DNA from 3 places in the Actimicrobium antarcticum genome. Region 1 is predicted to be linked to each of the others. Evidence: predicted binding sites of a transcription regulator. Region 1 holds the regulator's gene; each other region holds the start of a gene.
What was found. Region 1 encodes LexA, which represses DNA repair genes until DNA is damaged. Its sites were predicted from a motif close to ACTGTATNNNNATACAGT; they were not measured.
Positions count from the first base shown of each region.

Region 2: the regulator LexA is predicted to act here: its motif matches at 5,571-5,588, upstream of ABD720_RS06000 (LexA family protein).
Region 3: the regulator LexA is predicted to act here: its motif matches at 3,714-3,731, upstream of ABD720_RS00045 (error-prone DNA polymerase).

Region 1 covers NZ_BAAAZE010000001.1:209,054-216,531, forward strand. Annotated here, with positions in the region: gene ABD720_RS00920 (replicative DNA helicase) at 1-836, opposite strand, end outside; gene rplI (50S ribosomal protein L9) at 1,001-1,453, opposite strand; gene rpsR (30S ribosomal protein S18) at 1,491-1,781, opposite strand; gene priB (primosomal replication protein N) at 1,768-2,088, opposite strand; gene rpsF (30S ribosomal protein S6) at 2,104-2,472, opposite strand; gene lexA (transcriptional repressor LexA) at 2,693-3,343, shown strand; gene ABD720_RS00950 (RNA methyltransferase) at 3,367-4,131, opposite strand; gene ABD720_RS00955 (inositol monophosphatase family protein) at 4,249-5,046, shown strand; gene ABD720_RS00960 (DEAD/DEAH box helicase) at 5,276-6,616, shown strand; gene ABD720_RS00965 (PAS domain S-box protein) at 6,890-7,478, shown strand, end outside.
Region 2 covers NZ_BAAAZE010000006.1:11,618-19,095, forward strand. Annotated here, with positions in the region: gene ABD720_RS05960 (3-hydroxyacyl-CoA dehydrogenase) at 1-99, shown strand, start outside; gene catC (muconolactone Delta-isomerase) at 261-545, shown strand; gene ABD720_RS05970 (YciI family protein) at 560-856, shown strand; gene pcaD (3-oxoadipate enol-lactonase) at 882-1,661, shown strand; gene ABD720_RS05980 (hypothetical protein) at 2,222-2,479, shown strand; gene ABD720_RS05985 (hypothetical protein) at 2,860-3,000, opposite strand; gene ABD720_RS05990 (hypothetical protein) at 2,993-3,802, opposite strand; gene ABD720_RS05995 (Y-family DNA polymerase) at 3,769-5,082, opposite strand; gene ABD720_RS06000 (LexA family protein) at 5,075-5,551, opposite strand; gene ABD720_RS06005 (aldo/keto reductase) at 5,848-6,900, shown strand; gene ABD720_RS06010 (RES family NAD+ phosphorylase) at 7,093-7,478, opposite strand, start outside.
Region 3 covers NZ_BAAAZE010000001.1:7,506-14,983, forward strand. Annotated here, with positions in the region: gene hpaR (homoprotocatechuate degradation operon regulator HpaR) at 24-521, shown strand; gene ABD720_RS00045 (error-prone DNA polymerase) at 582-3,701, opposite strand; gene ABD720_RS00050 (chemotaxis protein CheW) at 4,057-6,705, shown strand; gene ABD720_RS00055 (tetratricopeptide repeat protein) at 6,864-7,478, shown strand, end outside.

The DNA of each region.
Region 1 (7,478 bases):
ATCCGCATGGCCAGCTGGGTACCACCCATCTCCATGGAAAACACCGCGACCGGCAAACCCGTATCGATCGCGACGTTCTCGCCGATGTTGATCGAGAACGCGGTCTTTCCCATCGATGGCCGTCCGGCCACGATGATCAGGTCGCCGGGTTGCAGGCCGGACGTCATCTTGTCGAGATCGGCAAAACCGGTGGGCACTCCGGTGATGTCGCTTTGATTGTCGCGGTTGTAGAGTTCATCGATCCGTTCGACGACTTGCGTCAGCAGTGGCTGGATTTCCTGAAAACCCTGGGCGCCACGCGAGCCCTCTTCCGCGATTGCAAAGATCTTCGATTCGGCTTCATCAAGCATCTGCTTGACTTCCTTGCCCTGCGGATTGAATGCCTGGCCCGAGATTTCATCGGCCACGGTAATCAGTTTGCGCAGCACGCCACGGTCACGCACGATTTCGGCATAGCGCCGGATATTTGCGGCCGACGGCGTGTTCTGGGCCAGTGCATTCAGGTAGGACAGACCACCGACCTCCTCGCCTTTGCCGGTGCTGGTCAGGGACTCGAACACCGTGATCACGTCGGCTGGTTTGGAGCCGTTAATCAATTTGACGATGTGCTGGAAAATCAGGCGATGGTCGTAGCGATAGAAGTCATCCTGGTGGACGAAATCGGCAATACGATCCCAGGCGGCGTTATCGAGCAGCAAACCGCCAAGGACGGATTGCTCGGCTTCGATCGAATGCGGGGGCACGCGCAGCGCATCTACCTGATCGTCCGGGCGCGAGTCGGAGCGGGAATCGAAGCGGGAGTCAGAGCGTGAATCGGGTCGGTCGCGTTTGTTCATGGCGCGAATTATACCTGCTGAACCCGACTGATTTGGGCTGCATCACAGCAATTTTAGTATCGCAACAATGCGTTTTTCATGCATCGCCCGCACACAGGACAAGGTCGCGCCGGACGTAAAAAAGCCGGACGAATCCGGCTTTTTCAGAACAGGCAGGCTAAGACTTAAGCGTGCTGACCCAGTACGGCAACAGTGACTTCAACAACCACGTCGGTATGCAGGGCAACCGATACGGGATGATCACCAGTCGTCTTCAACGGACCTTGTGGCAAGCGGACTTGCGCTTTCTCAACCGCGAAGCCTTGCTTGCTCAATGCGTCAGCGATATCGGCATTGGTGACTGAACCGAACAGGCGGCCGTCGACGCCTGATTTCTGCGTGATCTGAACGGTCATGCCGGCCAGCTTCTCGCCTTGCGCCTGGCAAGCAACCAGCTTCTCTTCAGCGATCTTTTCCAGTTCTGCGCGCTTGACTTCGAACTCGGCAACAGCGCTGGTCGTAGCACGACGTGCCATGCGTTGCGGGATCAGGAAGTTACGTGCGTAACCGTCCTTGACCTTGACGACTTCGCCAAGATTGCCAAGGTTAATGACTTTTTCTAACAAAATGATTTGCATGTTTTTCTCCGAATTGAGTAATTGAAGTTGACGTCAATTACGCGTGGTGCAGATCGGTGTACGGCAGCAGCGCGAGGAAACGAGCGCGCTTGATTGCCGTGTCGACCTGGCGTTGATAGTGAGCGCGGGTACCGGTCAGGCGGGCTGGCATGATCTTGCCGTTTTCCTGAACGAAATCCTTCAGCGTATCGACGTCTTTGTAGTCGACTTGTTCAACGTGTGCTGCGGTGAAGCGGCAGAACTTCTTGCGCTTGAACAATGGATTCTGTTGCTTGCGTTTTTCTTTGAGCTTGAGCTTGTTCTTGTCGAATTTTTTACCGAATGCCATTTGAGGCTCCTGTATCTAGGGTGGGTTCGAAATCAATGATGTGAAACACGAGACTTCTGCTATTGCGGTTCTTGCGTGCCAGGAAACCGGTGAACTGAAACGCCTGACCCAATTGGGCCTGATTGAATCGACCTGAAATTTCACCTGCTGCTATGGCAGAAATTTCAAACTCGACCAGCCGTTCGACGCGTGCTTCGGTTTGTTGCGACGTGTGCTGCAATTTCGCGGACACGATCGGGATGCCTGCCGGTGTGTAGCGCATGATTTCACGCTCGGCAATGCTGCCAACAAACTGAAGCTGATTCACTCTTCCTGGTAACAATTACGCTGCAGGTGCCTCGGAACGATGGCTCTTGGCCGCATCTTCCTTTTGCACTGCCTTCATCATTGGCGAAGGCGTGGTTTCCGCTTTCTTCAACTTGACGGTCAGGTGACGCAGGACTGCATCATTGAATTTGAAACCGGTTTCGATTTCGACGAGGGTCTCGTTGTCGCATTCGATGTTCATGCAAACATAGTGTGCCTTGGCGAGCTTCTGGATCAGGTAAGCCATCTGACGACGACCCCAATCTTCCACACGGTGGACAACACCGCTATGGGCCGCAACGATGGCCTTGTAGCGTTCGATCATCGCGGGCACTTGCTCGCTTTGATCCGGATGGACGATAAATACTATTTCATAATGACGCATGCAATCTCCTGTTGGACGGATTGAAAAAATCGCCCACCTCGGCGTCAAGACGAGTGTGGGAAGAGGAAAGTCGGCAAGAGTAACCGCAAACCTGACAAAACTCAACGTCTACAGACACTTATCGCCGAAAAGACCTGGTTTTCATTGATAAATCTCCTTGCGTTCGAGGTCGCACTGTATAAAACTACAGGCTGTTCACCTAAACAGCAAAGCCACCTCCATGATCAAGCTCACCGCGCGCCAGGAACAAATCCTTGGTCTCATCAAGGATGCAATCGACAACACGGGCTTTCCGCCGACAAGGGCCGAAATCGCCAAAGAACTGGGCTTTCGTTCCGCCAATGCGGCCGAAGAGCATTTGCAGGCTCTGGCCCGCAAAGGTGCCATCGAAATTTCACCCGGCACGTCACGCGGCATTCGGCTGCTGAAGAACGATACCGAACGCGCGCCACGCCAGTTGGTCTTGCCGCACCCTGCCCTGCTCCAGCTCAGCCTGCCGCTGATCGGTCGGGTCGCTGCCGGCTCCCCTATCCTCGCGCAGGAGCACGTCGAAGCCACCTACCAGGTAGACCCGGCCCTGTTCTCGGCAAAGCCCGACTACTTACTGAAGGTGCGTGGGATGTCGATGCGCGACGCTGGCATTTTTGATGGCGACCTGATTGCCGTCAAAAAATCCGACAGCGCGCGCAATGGCCAGATCGTGGTTGCGCGACTGGGTGACGATGTCACCGTCAAGCGGTATCGCAAAACCGATACGATGATCGAACTGCTTCCCGAAAACCCCGACTTCCAACCTATTCGGGTGGACCCGGAGCGCGATGAATTTTCGCTGGAAGGACTGGCGGTGGGATTGCTGCGATCGTGGAACTGATTTGACAGTCGATCACGACCACATCATTTTTTAACCGGCAGCGAGGACAAAATCTTTTTGGCGATGCCGCGCAGGATATTGACCTCCTCGACTTCCAGACCAGTCCGTGAAAACATCCGCTTCAACCGCGGCATCAGTTTTTTCGGGCTGTCCGGATTCAGGAAATCAATTGCCACCAGCGCTTCTTCCAGATGCTGGTACATCCCGTCGACCTGGATCAAACTTGCCGCATCACCGTGAAAGCCGACCGGGCTATCGATGTGGCCATCGCCCAAAGCGGCCACCCGGCATTCGTAAGCCAGCACCTGCACGGCCTGTCCCAGATTCAGTGATGAATACGCCGGATTGGCGGGGATGTTAATCAGCACATTGCACTTTTCGACGATCTCATTGGGCAGGCCGAAGCGTTCGTTACCAAACACAAGAGCAGCTTTCAAGCTCACGTTGCCGGCCAGTTCGGCAGCCAGTTCGCGCGGTGCCGTTACGGGCGGCGAGAACTCCCGCAATCTGGCGCTGACCGCTGCCGCAAAATTGCAATCCATCAGCGCTTCCTCGATCGAGCCAACGATCCGGGCACCGGACAATACATCCTGCGCGCCACTGGCAAAGGCAACCGCTTCCTCCTGGCTGGCAGCATCCGGAAACCGTGGATTGACCAGCACCAGATCGGAAAATCCCATGGTTTTCATGGCACGCGCCGCGGCGCCAATATTGCCTGGTCGGCTGGTTTCCACCAGCACGAATCGCAGGCGGGTAAAAAGAGACGTGTCGAATTGGTCTGGGTTCATTTAAAATGGCGCCATTGCGCGGCACGTTGGAGGATTAAACGATGTCGCATCGCTCATTAATTTCAATTTAGGTGGCCCGTCCGATTGCGACGGCGCCGCCATTTTAACGGAACCGCTATGAATCCCATGCTCAACACAGCGATCAAGGCTGCGCGTCGCGCCGCCGCGATCATCAACCGTGCTTCATTCGACATCGACAAGGTCAAGTATGTCGAGAAGTCACCGAATGACTTCGTGACCGATGTCGACCAGGCTGCCGAGCAGGCGATCATAGAGATTCTGACCAACGCCTATCCGACCCATGCCATCCTCGCCGAAGAATCCGGCGCATCGGAGAACCTGCACGACGACAACGAGAATGTCTGGATCATCGATCCGCTCGATGGCACCACGAACTTCATCCACGGCTTTCCGCAGTACTGCGTGTCGATCGCATTGCAGCAGCGCGGCATCATCACCCAGGCCGTCATTTACGACCCGACCCGCAACGACTTGTTTACCGCATCGAAAGGTGCTGGCGCGTTCCTCAACGACAAGCGTTTGCGCGTCACCAAACGTGATCGCATGCAAGACTCGCTGATCGGCACCGGCTTCCCGTTCCGTAACATGCAAGGCCTGGAAGAATATATCGACATGTTCCGGATCATGACGCAAAAATGCGCCGGCCTGCGTCGTCCGGGCGCTGCCGCACTGGATCTGGCGTATGTCGCTGCTGGTCGTCTGGATGGCTTTTTTGAAAAAGGCCTGAAGCCGTGGGACATGGCTGCAGGATCGCTGATGGTGACCGAAGCGGGCGGCATCGTCGGCACGTTTGCCGGCGAATCGGACTATCTGTACAAGGACGAAGTCATTGCGGGCACCCCAAAAATCTTTGCCCAGATGGTCGCCGCGCTGTCACCGTTCGCAAAGAAGTAAGTCTTCAGGGGCACGTGGTCGTGCCCTTCCCACGCTCGCCATCCGGATGTGCAATCCGGGGCGCGCCACGCCGGTTTATCCCTTCCCTGCAAGCAAGCGCTGCTATACTTCGCCTACGCGGCAAATCGTCCAGTCACCTTGCCGCTGTCTACTGACCTCAGCATCCTAATCCGTTTGCCTGCGACTGGCGCCCATCATGGCGACAGGCCAATATTTCTATAAAGTCCCTATGTCATTTGCTCAACTCGGCTTGTCTGCCGATATCGTGCGCGCCGTCACCGAACACGGCTACACCGTCCCTACCCCGATTCAGGCACAGGCGATTCCTGCCGTCCTGCTGGGTGGCGATTTGCTGGCGGGTGCACAGACCGGTACAGGAAAAACCGCCGGCTTCACGCTGCCGATCCTGCATCGCCTGTCCACCGGCGCCGCTGCACCAACCACCAATACCGCAACCCGCCCGATCCGCGCACTGATCCTGACCCCGACACGCGAACTCGCTGCGCAGGTTGAAGAAAGTGTCCGTACCTACGGCAAATATCTGAAACTGACCTCGGCCGTGATCTTCGGTGGCGTCGGTATCAATCCGCAAATCAAGCTGTTGAAGCACGGCGTCGATATCCTGGTAGCGACCCCTGGCCGTCTGCTCGATCACATGCAGCAAGGCACCGTGAATCTGTCGCAGGTCGAGATCCTGATCCTCGACGAAGCCGACCGCATGCTGGACATGGGCTTCATCAAGGACATCAAGAAAATCCTGGCCGTACTGCCCAAGAAACGCCAGAACCTGCTGTTCTCGGCCACCTTCTCGGAAGAGATCAAGACTCTCGCCGATGGCCTGCTCAACGCACCTGCGATGATCGAAGTGGCTCGCCGCAATTCGACCGTCGAAATCATCGCCCAGAAAATTTATCCGGTCGATCGTGACAAAAAGCATCCATTGCTTGCGCACCTGATCAAGACCAACAACTGGCCGCAAGTACTGGTCTTCACACGCACCAAGCATGGTGCCAACAAGCTTGTCGAGCAACTTGAAAAAGACGGCATCAGCGGCATGGCGATCCACGGCAACAAGAGCCAGTCTGCCCGCACCAAGGCACTGGCCGAGTTCAAGGATGGCAAGCTGCAAGTGCTGGTCGCCACCGACATCGCCGCCCGCGGTATCGACATCGATCAATTGCCACACGTGGTCAACTACGACCTGCCCAACATCCCGGAAGATTATGTCCATCGCATCGGCCGTACCGGTCGCGCCGGCGCGACCGGTGAAGCGGTCTCGCTGGTTTGCGTCGACGAGCACGAAATGCTGCGTGACATCGAAAAGCTGATCAAGCGTGAATTGCCAAAAGAAATCGTGCCGGGCTTCGAACCCGACCCGCATGCCCGCGCCCAGCCGATCCAGCTGCGCAGTGGCGGTGGCGGTGGCGGCCGTGGTCAGCCGCAAGGACGTACGGCGGTCGTCAAGACCCGTGTTTCGCCAACCGCCAAGCCACAAGGCGGCGGTCCGTCGAAGAGCTTTGGTGGCGTCAAGTCATCGGCCCCACGCCGCTCCGGTGGCCGCGGCCGTTGATTCAGTGACATCACAGGCGCTGCAACCGACTGCGGTTGCAGCGCCGGCAGGAACCATGAGCGGGAGATCCCGCTCTTTTCACATGGATCGTCGGCATTCCTGTTGCGGGCAACTGCTTACATTTGCCTGCTGCGGTGAGCGGCACGATCGGATACCATCCGATTTTTACGTATTCACACCTTACACTCCCTTGATTTCGTCGACCAATATCTCTGCATTGTCGAACCGGCAATTACGTCAGAGGCTTTCTGCCCGCACCCCGGAGACCAACCCATGATCGCCCATCCAGGTCGCTTTTCCCGCCTGCTGGCCCGCGCGCATTTCCTGATTTTGCTGCCTAGCCTGGGCGTGCTGATGGCGACGCTGCTGTGGACGGTCATTTATTTTCAACTGGTCGATACCCGAGTGGCAGTTCTCGATGCCGCAACCACCAAAGCCGAAACACTCAGTCGTGACTATGCGGACCGCAGCGCCCGCCTGCTTCGACAAGTCGACCAGGCTACGCAATTCGTTAAATTTGCCTTCGAACAGCAGCAGCAGGCGTTTTACCTCGATGAATTGCTGCGCCGAAAAGGTGTGCTGCCACCCGAGCTATCGCTGGGTGTGACTATCTCCGACAGCAACGGAAATGGCATCGCCGGCGTACGCTCACGCAGCCTGGACAACATTGCCGATCGCGACTACTTCCGACGCCATGTAACTCAGGACAACGGCGAACTGTTCATCAGCAAGCCGCTGCTGGAGCCCAACTCAACGCAATGGTCGATCATCGTGAGCCGGCGGCTCAACCGCGCCGACGGCAGCTTTGCCGGTGTGGTGGCGATTGCGTTGAAACAGGCCGCGCTGACGCAATTGTCGTCCG
Region 2 (7,478 bases), on a different contig from region 1:
GCGCTGCCGATCGATCAATGGCAGGAGCGCGTCAACTGGCGTGACCGCGGCTTGATGGCGCTGGCGCGCGACCGCAAAAAACACGCCGGCCAGCAGTAACGACGCTATTGGAGTTGGGCCGCTGACTGATGAGGACCAGCAGGTAATACATAAATCCGTCGTTCCCACGCAGGCGGGAAGGACGGTACTTTCAAGTTTGGTTTTTTTGTTCGTCATTCCTGATAATGAATTTTTCTGGTCTTGTTAATGAAAGGAACATCATGTTATTTCACGTTCGCATGCAGGTAACTATCCCCGATTCGATGCCAACAGAGCGCGCCGACCTGCTGAAGTCGAACGAAAAAGCGCTGGCGTTGACGTTGCAGCAAAGCGGCAAGTGGCGCCATCTGTGGCGCGTGGTCGGCCAGTACGCGAATGTCAGCGTATTCGATGTTGACAGTAACGATGAACTGCATCAGCTGCTCTCGACGCTGCCGCTTTATCCGTTCATGCAGATCGAAGTGACGCCGCTGGCGCAGCATCCGTCGGCGCTGGCTGCAAACTGATCAGGGAGCATGCCATGCCATACATGATAGAAACCTGGGACAAACCGGATCAACAGCAACTGCGCAAGCAAACCCGCGACGAACACTTGCAATACCTTGCCACCCACGCAACCCAATTGCTGGCCTGCGGCGCCAAGCTCAATGATGACGGCAGCGATGCCGGTGGCGGCATTTATATCGTCGATGTCGACACGCGCGCAGCAGCCGAAGAATTCATTGCCACCGATCCATTCTCACGGGTTGATCTGTTTGCGCAAGTGCGCATCACGCGCTGGCGCAAGGCGTATGTGGCAGGTCAGAATTTTCTGTAAAAATTAACCGAGGTTAAAAATCAACATGCCCTACGCCGACCTTCCCGATGTCCGCATCCATTACCAGCTTGAAGGTGACGCCGCCAAGCCGGTGCTGGTGCTCTCCAATTCGCTCGGCACCACACTCGATATGTGGGCGCCGCAAGCGACCAAGCTGGCCGAATATTTCCGGCTGTTGCGTTACGACACCCGCGGTCACGGCCAGTCGCAGGTCACGCCAGGTCCTTACACCATCGCACAGCTAGGTGCCGATGTGATCGACTTACTTGATTATCTCGGCATTCAGCAGACACATTTTTGCGGTTTGTCGATGGGCGGGATTACCGGCATGTGGCTGGCCAGCACGCACCCGCAGCGCATCAAACGGCTAGTGCTGTCCAACACCGCGAGCCTGATCGGCCCGCCGGAAAACTGGACCACGCGCGCCCAGAAAGTATTGGCCGACGGAGTCGCATCGATTGCACCGGCGGTGGTCTCGCGCTGGCTGACTCCGGAGTTTGCACAACAGCATGCCCAGCAGGTGGCGCAATTGGAAGCGATGTTGAGCGCGACGCCAGCAGCCGGTTATGCGGCCAGTTGCTGTGCGGTTCGCGATGCGGATTTGCGCGAGGCGCTCAAGCACATCACGGCGCCTACACTGGTGATTGGCGGCAGCGGCGATTTGCCTACGCCGCCAGCTGACAGCGCCTATCTCGTGTCGTCGATTGCGGGAGCCAAATATGTCGAACTGGAAGCGGCGCATCTGTCTAACCTGCAGCAGCCAGAGCGATACACTGCGGCCTTGCTGACTTTTTTGCAGCAGTAGGATTAGTACCGATTGACAGGGCAAATTCAACCAGAGACCCAGCAGCCCGGACGATGAAGAACTACTACCTGGTCGTCAAAGTAATGCGCCACCGCACAACACCGCCAAGTTACACCAACGCACATATGTCGCTATCAACTATTACATGTCAAAAACTGACCTTGAAGGTCGGACTGTCCTCTGGCCGAGTTGTCCGTCGATCGTAAATCCGGGTTGTCGCGATGCTGGTATGTCCCAGCCATTCCTGCACCTTGGCGATGTCCGCGCCATGTTGGGGTTTGAGGTGCAGTGGAACGGTTGTATGAAGCTTTCCATAAACGTTCCACTGCACCTCAGACCCCAAACTGCAATCAGAAGCGGTTGCTTATCACATCGGCCATTTGCTCCGGCATCTTCGTAACAAGGACAGTCGTCAGTCACCAGCAGCCAATCGCACGCGCACCATAGGTCGTACCGGCCCCCAAGCCAGCAGCTGCGGAACTTATGATGACGGGGAGTACGCCGTAAGTTTGACGTTCAAGACGGACAGGCACTCCGCATCGATCCGCCGGGGAGTGGGCTTGTCCGAGAGTCACACCCGCGATCCCGCGCGGTTGGCGATCTTGCTGATGTTTTCCTGCTGGTGCACTGGATTGGCCGCCAGACAACGCGGCTACCGGATTGAGCATGGCTGCCGCCAGAAAGCGTCGATCACCCTGTCCATCATTCCGCTGGCAAGATGGTGGATAGCGCAAAACATCACGGGCGTTTTGTCAGAAGACGAGAAAGAACATGGAACAAATACACTTTGCCAGACTGTATTTCAAACTTATGTTTGAGGGGAAGGGTCAGGTCCGGACTCTTGCAGGAAAGTCGGCGGGTCTGCGTTCTGCAACAGCGTGGTCGCTTTAAAGCTGACACGGTTATCTTGTGCAAGGTGGGTTTTATTGACTCCCGGAAGACCGTCGGCTAGGCTAATTTTAAGCCGACTAAACGGCGGAGTAGGTTCGGCGGTCCCAGCAATGGTGTCTTCCGCGCTTTCCGGTAGCCCTGATGGGCCCCCTTTTCTATGGTCGAGTGGTCGTAGTACAGATTCCATCAGAGTGGTTGCGCGCCCCCAAGGGTTGCCACTAAACTCATACCGGCGGGATTCCCTGGAAGTGTTTCGGACGTAGGACGAAGGGACTTCAGTATTGAAGTAGCATTAGTCGAAGTAGCATTAGTCGTCCAGGGATACCGCCTCATGCTTTGGCATGATCCAGTAATCCTTTTCGCCCAGCACCGGATCAATCCCGCGTTGTTCGGCCACGATAGCCAGCAACTCGTTAAAGTCGCTGCGCGCATGCAGGAATTCAGCCATCCTGCCACCTTGCGAAACTTTTCCGGGTGGCAGCAGAGCCGTAATTTGAAACGGCACGCTTCAATTTGGCCTGATCGAAACCGGGCAACTTGCGCACCACCATCTGAAGTACCAGGTTCCTGTCTTCAGCCAATTCGTCCAGATTGTTGACCATATCAACCAGCAAGAATTCTGGCGTGAGCGTCTTTGGAAAACGCGGCTTCACGCGGCAATCAAACTGGCGGTTTCCGAACGAAAAGATGCCATGCCGCTTGTGGTTGTACACCAGGGTTTTGTTATAAAGCTGTGATGTTCCCAAGCCCAGCGTGTTGTAGCTGGACAGGGAAAACACCAAAAAATCCTTGTCGCGCAGGAAGGTGGCAAGCAACTCCTGATCGTCAGGGGGTAGCGTGCCGTACACGGATTTTTTTGGCGCGTAGTAGAGCCCCTGTGCCAGTCGCTTCAGTGCGCCGCCAGACACCATTTCGCGGAGGTGCCGGTCAACGGCATTGGAAACGTACGCCAAATCCTCCCGGCGGTATACCTTGCCGGCGCGCAGCTTTCCGACCACCTGATCCAGGGCGGATGCCCTTGTCAGAAGCGACGGCCCTGCGACGATGGTGGTGGGTAGCAGTTCCACTGCATGAATCCTCATTGACGTTTCATGCAAAGTAGAGCCGGTCCGGGTGATCATCGCTACTTGGTTGGCGCTGTCTTGCGTGCCGTGCAGATCGCTGTGGATACCTGTGTGGTCTCCGAATTTACCAACGACACTACAGGTTTGCCGCGTCAGTTTGCCCTTGCGACTGGCAATTCGTCCCAACTGGTCGTGTAATCGGGCGTCTTCCTTTCGCGCTTCATGGCCCAGTCGTTGCGGGTGCCGGCCGATGCGATGCTGACCGCGCCCTTGCCAAAGCGCTGATTCAGGGTGTCGAGCGTGCGCATCATGGCCTCCGAGGCGGCACCGTCGCCGTAGGTGGTGAACAGCGATTGCTGCTGCCCTGAGGCGCCAGAGATACCCTGCAGGATCACGCCGGCTTTTTTGTAGTAATACCCTGGCCGGTAGATCTGCGCCAGCCCGAACAACGCTGCTCGGATGAGTAACCGTGTGTCGCACGAGGCATTGGGGAGCGGCACCACGACACCGTTGCTGTACTGCCGATCCGATGCCTTGAAGGGGTTCGTCTGCACGAATACCTGGATCGCTTCGCAGACGCCATTCTGGCGTCGCAGTTTTTCGGCCGCACGCGTCATGTAGTTCGAGACCGATTCCCCGAGCTCGTCGATGGTGAGTACGGGCTGCCCAAACGATCTGGATGCAATGATCTGTTTTTTCGCCGGCGCGACATCTTCGAGGGCAAGGCACGAGAGTCCGTTGAGTTCGTTGACGGTACGCTCGATGACAACGCCGAACCGTGAGCGCAGCCATGCCGGCGACGCATCACGCAGCTGTGCCACCGTGTCGATGCCGGACGCTCTCAAGTGCTCGGAAAGTCGCCGTCCAATGCCCCAGACCTCGCCGACATCGATCGTCGAAAAAAGGGCGTCGCGATCCTGCCTGGTCATCGAGGACAGGTCGCAGACGCTATCGAAGTCCGGTCTTTTCTTCGCAATATGGTTGGCCAGTTTCGCGAGCGTTTTGCTGTTACCGATACCGACGCACACCGGCACGCCGACCCATTGCCTGATGCGCTGCCGGATCGATTGCCCCATGGCCGTCGGCGAGTCCCACAGGCTCCCCAGGCCGTTGAGTCCGAGGAAGGATTCATCGATGCTGTAGACCTCCACATCGGGGCTGAAATCGCGCAGGACGGTCATGATCCGGTTGCTCATGTCGCCGTAGAGGGCGTAATTGCTGCTCAGGGCGATGATGCCGTGCTGCTTCGCCAGGTCCTTGAGCTTGAACCAGGGTTCGCCCATCTTGACGCCCAGCGTCTTGACCTCTGCCGAACGGGCGACGGCGCATCCGTCATTGTTAGAGAGAATGACAACGGGCTTTCCCTCCAGAGAGGGATTAAAGACCCGCTCGCAGCTGACGTAGCAATTGTTGACATCGACCAGCGCGAAGAGCCTGGTGGTCGCCGATAGTTCCGGGTCAGGCATCGAAACGGCACACCACGCCGACCACGACGCCCCAGATTTCCAGCGTCTCGCCTTCGCCAAACTGGATCGGCGCATAGCGCGGATTTTCTGCGCGCAACTCGATGACGCCAGCACGTTTGTGCAGGCGCTTGATCGTGTAATCGGCATTGACCACCGCCAGCACGATGTTGCGATGTTTCGGAGAGATCGAGCGGTCTACCACGACCATGTCACCGTCAAAAATGCGCGCGCCGACCATGCTGTCGCCCTGGACGCGGAAGTAGAAGGTTGCGGTCTTGTTGCGCACCAGGTAGGTGTTGAGGTCGAGACCTTTTTCGAGATACTCCTCGGCCGGGGAGGGGAAGCCGGCGGAGACGCGCTGGCCAAACAACGGGCGCAGGCAAACGGGCGCGCAGGCGCTCACGGGAATAAGGCCGCGGGTTGCGTCCGTTATTAGCGAGAGGTCGGGCAGGGTGAGAAGGGTGGTCATCGCTAGTTTCCATCAAGATACTGTGTTTATATACAGTGTATATGGAGTTGCAACAACGTTGGGTGTTTTGTTTCCACTGAACAGTTATTGAAGGCTGGCAAGCAGTGCACCCCTGGTGCCGCACTCGGCCTTGATGCTGATCGCGCCAGGAGAACCCTTCGCAAAGACCGGTGGGTAGCGCTCAATGCAGGCGCATCAATAACCCGGTTAGCGCTCCGGCACGTCAAGGCGAGAGGAGGGGTAAAGGCAAAAAGCCATCTATTCGACATCACATCCCATCACCAAGGAGTCTCAACATGCGCATGAAAACACTCGGTCGCACCGGTTTGTTCGTCTCGGAACTCTGTCTCGGCACCATGACATTTGGCGGCACCGGCGGTGACATGTGGAGCAAAATCGGCCAGTTGCAGCAAGTCGATGCGGACAAGATGGTGCGCACCGCCATCGATGGCGGCATCAATTTCATCGATACCGCCGACGTCTACGCCGGCGGGCTATCGGAACAGATTACTGGCCAGGCACTGCGCAATCTCGGCATCGCGCGCAACGACATTGTTCTCGCGACGAAGGCATTTGGCCCGATGGGGACAGGACCGAATCAGGGTGGCACCTCGCGTGTGCATTTGATCGATGCCTGCAAAGCCAGTCTGCGTCGGCTCCAGGTCGAGCATATCGACCTGTACCAGATTCACGGCTTCGATGCGGTCACGCCGATGGACGAGCAATTGCATGCGCTCGACAATCTGGTCCAGCACGGCCATGTCCGCTATGTCGGGGTATCGAACTGGGCCGCCTGGCAGATCACCAAAGCGCTCGGTATCGCCGAGCGCGATCACCTTGCGCGCTTCGTCTCGCTGCAGGCGCATTACACGGTGGCCAGCCGGGATCTGGAACGCGAGCTCGTGCCGATGATGCTCTCTGAAGGTGTCGGGCTGATGGTATGGAGTCCGCTTGCCGGTGGCCTGTTGTCAGGCAAATATGACCGGTCGAACGAAAGTGCCGGCGACGGTCGGCGTGCCAGTTTTGATTTCCCGCCAGTCGACCGTGATCGTGCCTATGCGGTGATCGATGTGATGCGCGTGATAGCGGATGAGAAGGGTGTTTCCGTGGCACAGATTGCCCTGGCCTGGCTGCTCCACCAGCCGGTCGTGACCAGCGTCATCATCGGTGCCAATCGACCGGACCAGCTGAGCGACAATATCGCCGCAACGCGGGTTGTCCTGTCGACGGCGCAATTGGACATGCTGGAGAAAGTCAGTGCGTTGCCGGCCGAATATCCTGGCTGGATGATTGCGCGTCAAGGTGCCGCACGCCTGGCCTTGCTGGACCAACCGCATCGGAACGCATAGCAGGTTGATGCCGCAGTGACAGGTTGCAGGAGGCTGCACCCGTCTGCTGTTCTCAATTTTTCGACCGACACAAAACACGATCGTCCTGAACGCAATCAGGCGATGCAGTTTGTCGATTTCATGCGGTAGCAGTCACCCAGAACGCTTGGATTGCGTTGCGCCGACGACCACGTTTCGGCGGCGAACCGGCTCTCAGGGAAAGAATCGGGGATCGTAAATCCAGCGCTTAACAGTCGTCGCAACGATTGCTGCAGCATCGACGTGCTGCGGGTTGATCAACACATTGTATTCGTCGGGGACGATGACGGACGGTACCAGGAAGAGCGCCGACATGCCCGAGTTGATCCAGGCGTCTCCGGCTGCCCTGGCAGTCAGTCCGGCCGGTATGGCGTCCCATCCGCCGGGTAGTGGCTCTAGCACTTGGTGCTTACCCCAAATAGCTTCGGGAACGTCGATTCGCACCAGGTAGCGGTTGAAAGGCAGGCCGCCGCTGCGCAGGTAGTGGACGGTTTCGAGGGCGGTCAATGCGATGTTGGTGGAACAGTACACCACCGCGGAACCTTTACTGTTCCAGCGCC
Region 3 (7,478 bases), 200 kb from region 1:
TTACAATGAAATCGGACGACCCCATGAAAAAACGCATTGCCCACCGCAACTTACCCCAGGTCTTCCTGCGCGCCCGCGAGTGCCTGATGTCGCATTTCAGACCTATCCTCAACCACTTCGGCCTGACCGAGCAGCAGTGGCGGATCCTGCGGGTACTGGATGAGAACGAGCAACTCGAACCACGCGAAATGTGCCAACTGTGTCAGATCACCAGCCCGAGCATGACCGGTGTGCTGGCACGGATGGAAGAGATGCAACTGATCTTGCGCAGCCGGGTGTCGGAGGATCAGCGCCGGATCATGGTCCGGCTGGCAAAAAAAGGCGATCGCCTGATGGCCGAACTGGCGCCGCTGATTGAAGCGCAGTACCAGCATATCGAGCAGGCATTAGGGACACAGATGTTCCGGGATTTGTCGACTGCGCTGGAGGCGTTTATTGCCGCAGAGAGTCATCCGGTCGAGCGGATTGCCTTGCCGGCAAAAGCGAAAGTGGTGGCCAAGCGACGTGCTGCCCGACTCTGAATCGGCAGGCACATGAAAAGCGATTTCCGGAAACTGTCCGGGCTGGCGCACCATTGAGTTCTAATAAAAATTCCGGCTTTCCACGGTCAGGCTTCCCAGCAATGCCGAATGGTCCAGCACCTGTTTCGCAATCAGGTGCCGCACCTCGCCGACGCGTTGCCAGACACCGTATACCGTCAACAGACTGGCCTGTAAAATTTCCCGGCGATGGCGTTCCTGCACGTCCTTCCAGACGATCACGTTAATCACCCCGGTCTCATCCTCCAGCGTGATGAACATCGTGCCTTTGGCCGTGCCCGGTCGTTGGCGCATGGTCACCAACCCGGTGGTGCGTACCAGCTTGCCGTTGGAAAAGCCTTTCAGTTCCAGTGCGGTCGACAGCTTCATCTGCTTGAACTTTGGCCGCAGTAGCGCCAGCGGATGGCGGTTCAAGGTCAGGCCAAGGCTGTGATAATCCGCCACGATCTCGTGACCCTCGGTGGCTGCCGGCAGCATCAATGCCGCTTCGGTGATGGGCGCATTGCGCAGCAGCGCAGTCACGGGCAAGAGCGCGGCTACTTCCCATTTGGCTTGCCGGCGATGGCCGGACAGTGCTGACAGCGCATTTGCATCGGCGAGTGCTTTCAGGTCCTGCTGGTCGAGTTCGGCGCGGCGCGCCATGTCGTCGACGCTGACAAACGGCATCATGGCCCGTACTTCGACCATCCGCCGTGCGCTGTCGCGCGCGAGTCCGCGTACCAGGCACAGACCGAGCCGGACATCGGGCTGGGTGGCATTGCGTTCATCGCCATGTTCTTCCAATGTGCAGTCAACGTCGCTGACCATCACGTCGACCGGTAGTACGCGCACTCCGTGGCGCCGGGCGTCCTGGACCAGTTGCGATGGTCCGTAAAATCCCATCGGTTGTGAATTGAGCAGCGCCGCCAGGAACGCCGCCGGTTCATGCCGCTTGATCCATGCAGAGACATACACCAGGAGCGCAAAACTGGCGGCGTGTGATTCGGGAAAACCGTATTCGCCGAAGCCTTCGATCTGGCTGAAAATGCTTTCGGCGAATTCCAGTGCATAGCCACGCGCCAGCATGCCGCTGATCACCGGCTCACGGAATTTCTGTATGCCGCCTTTGCGTTTCCATGCGGCCATCGATCGACGCAGGTCATCCGCCTGGCCCGGTGTGAAACCCGCTGCCAGCATCACCACCTGCATCACCTGCTCCTGAAAAATCGGTACTCCCAGCGTACGTTCCAGCGCGGTTTTCATGTCGGCGTTGGCGTAGACCGGTTGTTCCAGCCCTTGCCGGCGACGCAGGTACGGATGCACCATGCCGCCCTGAATGGGGCCCGGCCGCACGATCGCGACTTCGATCACCAGGTGGTAGAACTTGTCGGGACGCAGGCGCGGCAACATCGACATTTGCGCACGTGACTCGATCTGGAATACGCCCACGGTATCGGCGGCACAAATCATAGCGTAGGTCTCCGGGTCTTCGGCAGGTACATCCTGCATCGTGAAGACTTCGCCGCGCCGCAAGCCGACCATATCCAGCGCGCGCCGGATTGCCGACAGCATGCCCAGAGCCAGCACATCGATCTTCAGGATACCCAGTGCATCGAGATCATTCTTGTCCCATTCGATGACGCTGCGGTCCGGCATCGATGCATTTTCGATCGGGACCAGTCGGGCCAGATTGTCGCGTGCAATGACGAACCCGCCGGGATGCTGGGACAGATGGCGCGGAAAGCCGATCAGCGTTTGCGTCAGGACCATCAGTTTTTGCACCACCGGCGCATCCGGGTCGAAGCCGCATTCGCGCAATCGCTCACCCATGACTTCGCGCCCATCCCACCATTGATGCGAGCGCGATAGTCGATTGATCTGTTCAAAGTCGATGCCAAGCGCCTTGCCTACATCTTTGAGTGCCGAGCGTGGCCGGTAAGTAATGTGCACACCAGTCAGTGCAGCGCGATGGCGGCCGTATTTCTGGTAGATGTACTGGATCACTTCTTCGCGCCGCTGATGTTCGAAATCGACATCGATATCCGGCGGCTCGTTGCGCTCTTTCGAAATGAAGCGCTCGAACAGCACCGACATCCGGTCGGGATCGACTTCGGTAATGCCGAGGCAATAACAGACCGCCGAATTGGCCGCAGAGCCGCGGCCCTGGCACAGGATGTCCTGACTGCGCGCAAAACGCACGATGTCGTACACCGTCAGGAAATACGGCGCATAGACCAGGTCCCGGATCAGTGCGAGTTCATGTTCGATCTGTTCCTGTACCTTGGCCGGCATGCCGCCGGGGAAGCGCCGCATCGCGCCTTCATAGGTCAACCGCCGCAGGTAGCCGTCTTCGGTTTCACCGTCAGGGACGATTTCAAGGGGATATTCATAGCGCAATTCATCCAGTGAAAACGTGCAGCGTTGCGCGATCACGAGTGTTTGTTCCAGCAATGCGCGTGGATACAGCTGGCCCAGGCGCACGCGCGAGCGCAAGTGCTGTTCGGCGTTCGGTTGCAGGTCGAGGCCGCATTCGGCGATCGACTTGCCCAGCCGGATGGCGGTCACCGTGTCCTGCAAAGGCTTGCGCGAACGCACATGCATGTGGACATCACCGCTGGCCACCAGCGGCAAGTCGCTGGAGTGCGACAAGCGGGTCAGGCGTTGCAACCACACATCATCCTCAATGTGGTGCAACAGCTCTACGCCGATCCAGCTGCGGGCAGGGAAAACACGTCCCAGCCAACCCGCCTGTTGCTGCATCAGTGCGTCGGAATGGGTGTGTTGCGGCAGCCAGATCGCCAGGCAGTCCGGCAAACCATTGAGCTCCCCAGTCATGAAATCAGGCATGTCCAGCTGATAAAAGCCCTTGCCGGAACGCCGCCGTCCGTCGGTAATCAGTTGGGACAGATTGCCATAGCCGTCGCGACTGGTTGCCAGCAGTAGCAACCTGATGCCGCAGTCGAGCGTGACTTCGGTACCGATGATCAGGGGCAGGGCGCATTTTTTTGCGGCGATATGGGCCCGCACGACACCTGCCAACGAACATTCATCGGTCATGGCGAGTCCGGCATAGCCAAGGTCGCAGGCTCGCTCGACTAGTTCTTCGGGATGCGAGGCACCGCGCAGGAAGGTGTAGTTCGACAGGCAGTGCAGCTCGGCATAAAGAGGGAGGAGAAGTGGCATGACATGAATAATACTGTATATAAACACAGTTAAGTTGCGATGATTTTTCTCAATCTCTCCCTACTTTTTTCAGTGGCGGCATGGTTTTACCGAGTGGCTGGAGCTTTCCGGCGTGCACCATGCACGATACTTTGATGCACCGCTTCAGGGCGTCGACCGCACCAGCGCAAGTCATTTCTTTTTGGAAGCTTCATTGCTTGCGCAAGAGTATTTAGTTGCCCTATAGTCATAAATGACGAATACCAAAAGTAGTTATTTGTTCCAATAGTTGGTCATGCCTTGCGCCCCGTCGCACATTGAACACCGACTTGTTACCCGTTCCGAGCAGCCCGATGTCAACTTGTGCGAGCCCCCCATGCCTACGCGTGATTCTTTTCCCATAGAGCCGTTTCTTCCCTACATGCGTGATGTCGCCAAATGCGAACAGGCCTTGCATGAAGTAAATCTGATGTGGCACATGATCGAATCCTCGGCGCGGATGAATTGTCCGCGCGAGGCGGGCACGATTTTGCCGACGATGGCCGCGACCCGTGCCCGCTTTCGCCAGCTGGAAGAAGAACTGGTCATCAATCTGGCCCGTGAAAAGCTGCGCAATGCCCACGCCGCACTGGCCACGACTGCGGGTTATATCATCGAGATCGTGGTACGCAACCTGTTCGAGCGCACCGCCGATGTCGGCTTCCTGGCCACCGATCGCGAGCTCTGCCTGTTCGTGGCCGGCATCACCAGTGATACCGATGCAGTGCGGCGCCGATTGTGCGCTTACCGCGACAAATACACGGTCTATGACGAGATCATCCTGCTCGACACCAGTGGTCGTGTGCTGGTGCAACTGGACCCGCAATCCGCACTCGATAGTAGTCGTGACGCACTGATTGCCCGGACACTTGTTTGCGATACCTATGTCGAAACCTTTCGCGCCAGCGACCTGTGTCCGGACAAGCGCAATGCGCTCATCTATTCGCGTCGGCTGTGTCATCCCGATACCGGGGCGGTGATTGGTGTGCTGTGCCTGAGCTTTGCCTTCGAGGAAGAGATGGGACGGATTTTTTCGACGCATGGCGACCCCGGCGATCGCTCGAACATGCTGTTGCTCGATGGTGATAATCGTGTCATCGCCAGTGCCGATACGTACTGGATGCCACTGGGAACGCTGGTGCCGGTCAATGCCAGTGACGTGCCGGGGTTGATGATGTTCGGCGGCCGCGAGTATCTGGTGTGCACGATCAGCTCGCAAGGCTACCAGGGTTACCCGGGGCCAGCCGGCTGGCAGGGCCAGGTCATGATTCCTGTCGATATCGCTTTCGGTGGCAAGCAGGCAACGTTGCTTGACCAGCTTGCGCCGGCGCTGGCAAATGGCGTGCTGTCGCATGCCCATGCATTCTGCCCGCCGCTGTTCGGCATCATGCGTGCCGCCGATAGTGCGTCCGAAACCATCCGGCGGGTGGTATGGAACGGTCAGGTCATGACCACCGGACAGGATGCAGGTCTGGGCCGTCTCAAGACCATCCTCGAGCAGATCAGTGAGACAGGAGCGCGCAGCAATGCGCTGTTTGCGGAATCGATCCGTGATCTGTTCGATACGGTACTGGCATCGGGTCTGCGTGATACAGAGTTCGTCACGCACCTGTTGGTCGATCTGCTGGACCGCAATCTGTATGAGCGTGCCAACGATTGCCGCTGGTGGGCGCTGACGCCTGAACTGCGCCGCTTGCTGGCAGTCACGCAGCGCAGTGCCGGGGATATCGACAACATGACGCGCATCCTGGCGACCATCAACGGGTTGTACTCGGTCTACACGTGCCTGTTCGTGTATGACCGAAATGGGATGATCATTGCCAGCACCGGGGAGGGTATCGGTACGACCATCGATGCGGTATCGCTGGGCCAGGTGACGGCGTTGCGCACCGGTCAGGATTATTACGTATCGCCATTCGAGCCGTCGACCTTGTATGGCGACATGCCGACGTATGTGTATCACGCGGCGATTCGGCATCCGGATCGCGATACCGAGGTTATTGGTGGCATTGGCATCGTGTTCGATGCAGGACCGGAATTCTCGGCGATGTTGTGCGGCGGCCTGGGTGGCAAGACTGAAACCCAGGCCGATACCCGGGCGTTTTTCGTGGATCGGCGCGGCGTGATTATTGCCAGTACCGATCCGTCTCGCCCGGTGGGCGGCACGCTGGATGTCGATAGCAGTTTTCTGGCGCCGGGCAGCGGTTGCAGCACGTCGCGGATCGTGACACACGATGGCAGCTATGCACTGGTGGGATGCACGGCGTCGCATGGTTATCGCGAATTCAAGGTCTCCGATGCGTATTCCGGGGATGCGAGTGCCGATGTCATTGCTGTCGTGATTGCCGCGGTTGGGCCTGTCGCCCAGGGCAGCGTCGGGAACACTGAACCAGTAGCGCGCTTCACGTCGGTGCCGGGGATGCTGGATGGTCTGGAATTCGCCACCTTCTATCTGGACAATGCGTTACTCGCGATACCTGCTGAACACGTGCGTGAGGCATTGCCCGCCGCGGGTGTGTCACCGATGTCGATCGGCGCTGGCGCTGGCTGCCTGGGTATTCTTCCGGTGGTGGGTAGTCAACCCGGCATGTCGGACGACTTTGTCTGGGTCTTCGATCTGGGTGCATTTTTGTCGGGCAAGCCGACCGTGCAGGACAGCCGAAGCCAGATTATTGTCGTGCGCTTAGGCCAGCGCTCGATCGGTTTGCTGGTGACGCAATTGCACGGCGTCGGCAGGTTCGATCCGGCACAACTGGTGGCTACGCCCATGGGTGGCCAGGCCACTGGCAATGGCATGCTGGTCCGGCAGGTTATTCAGGCCGAGGAAGATAACTTGCTGATACAGGTGGTCGATCTTGCCTATCTGTTTGGGGTGCTGATGGCACCGGCGAACGCCGCGCCAGAGTTGCCGGACAATGTGTACGCGCTGCAGCCGGCAGGGTATTCATCGACCGGCGGCAACGCCCAGAAGGCCGGATCGCATTGACATCGACATGTCGGGCAGGTGTTGCGGGCTAACCGGCGCTTCTGCCGGATAGTCCGGGCACTGCTATAGTCGGGCGCAGTGCGGCGCAACCCTGCCGTGTACGCACTGCGGCAGCCGTTCGCATTCCCACTTCTCCCACCCTTGCAGTCAGGATCGACATGGCGAACTCCATCGGAATACGTTCTGCAGTGCTTGTTTTTGCGTTACTTGCCTCGCATGGGCCGCTAGTTCATGCCGACGAAATCGACCTGGTTGAGATCGTGCGCAATCCGGTAATCGGCAACTACAAGGGCTACGCCGAGTTCAAAATGGCGCATTACGATAACGCACGCATGATCTGGGAAGCGCTGGCGCAGCGTGGTAATGCCGATGCGAGTTTCAATCTGGGCATCCTCAGCGAAGACGGACTGGGCGAACCCCAGAGCATGCCGGAGGCGCTTCGCCATTACGAACAAGCCGCCGAGGCCGGTAGTCCTCGCGCCCAATATCGGCTCGGCCTGCTGTATTCGGCCGGAGTAAAAATTCCGAAAGACGATGCGCGTGCAGATCGCTGGCTGACTGCGGCAGCTGCGCAGGGAGATACCGATGCGGCAGCGCGTCTTGCGCTAAGGAATGCTGCACACAGAACGCCGCGCGACCAGGCTTTTTATGATGCAGAGACCTTGCATGCAGCCGGACAATACAGCGAGGCGGCGGCAATTTTTCAGCGTCTGGCGCAGGCCGGCGACACCCGTTCGCAATCCCGGCTGGGCTGGATGTTCGAGGTAGGTCAG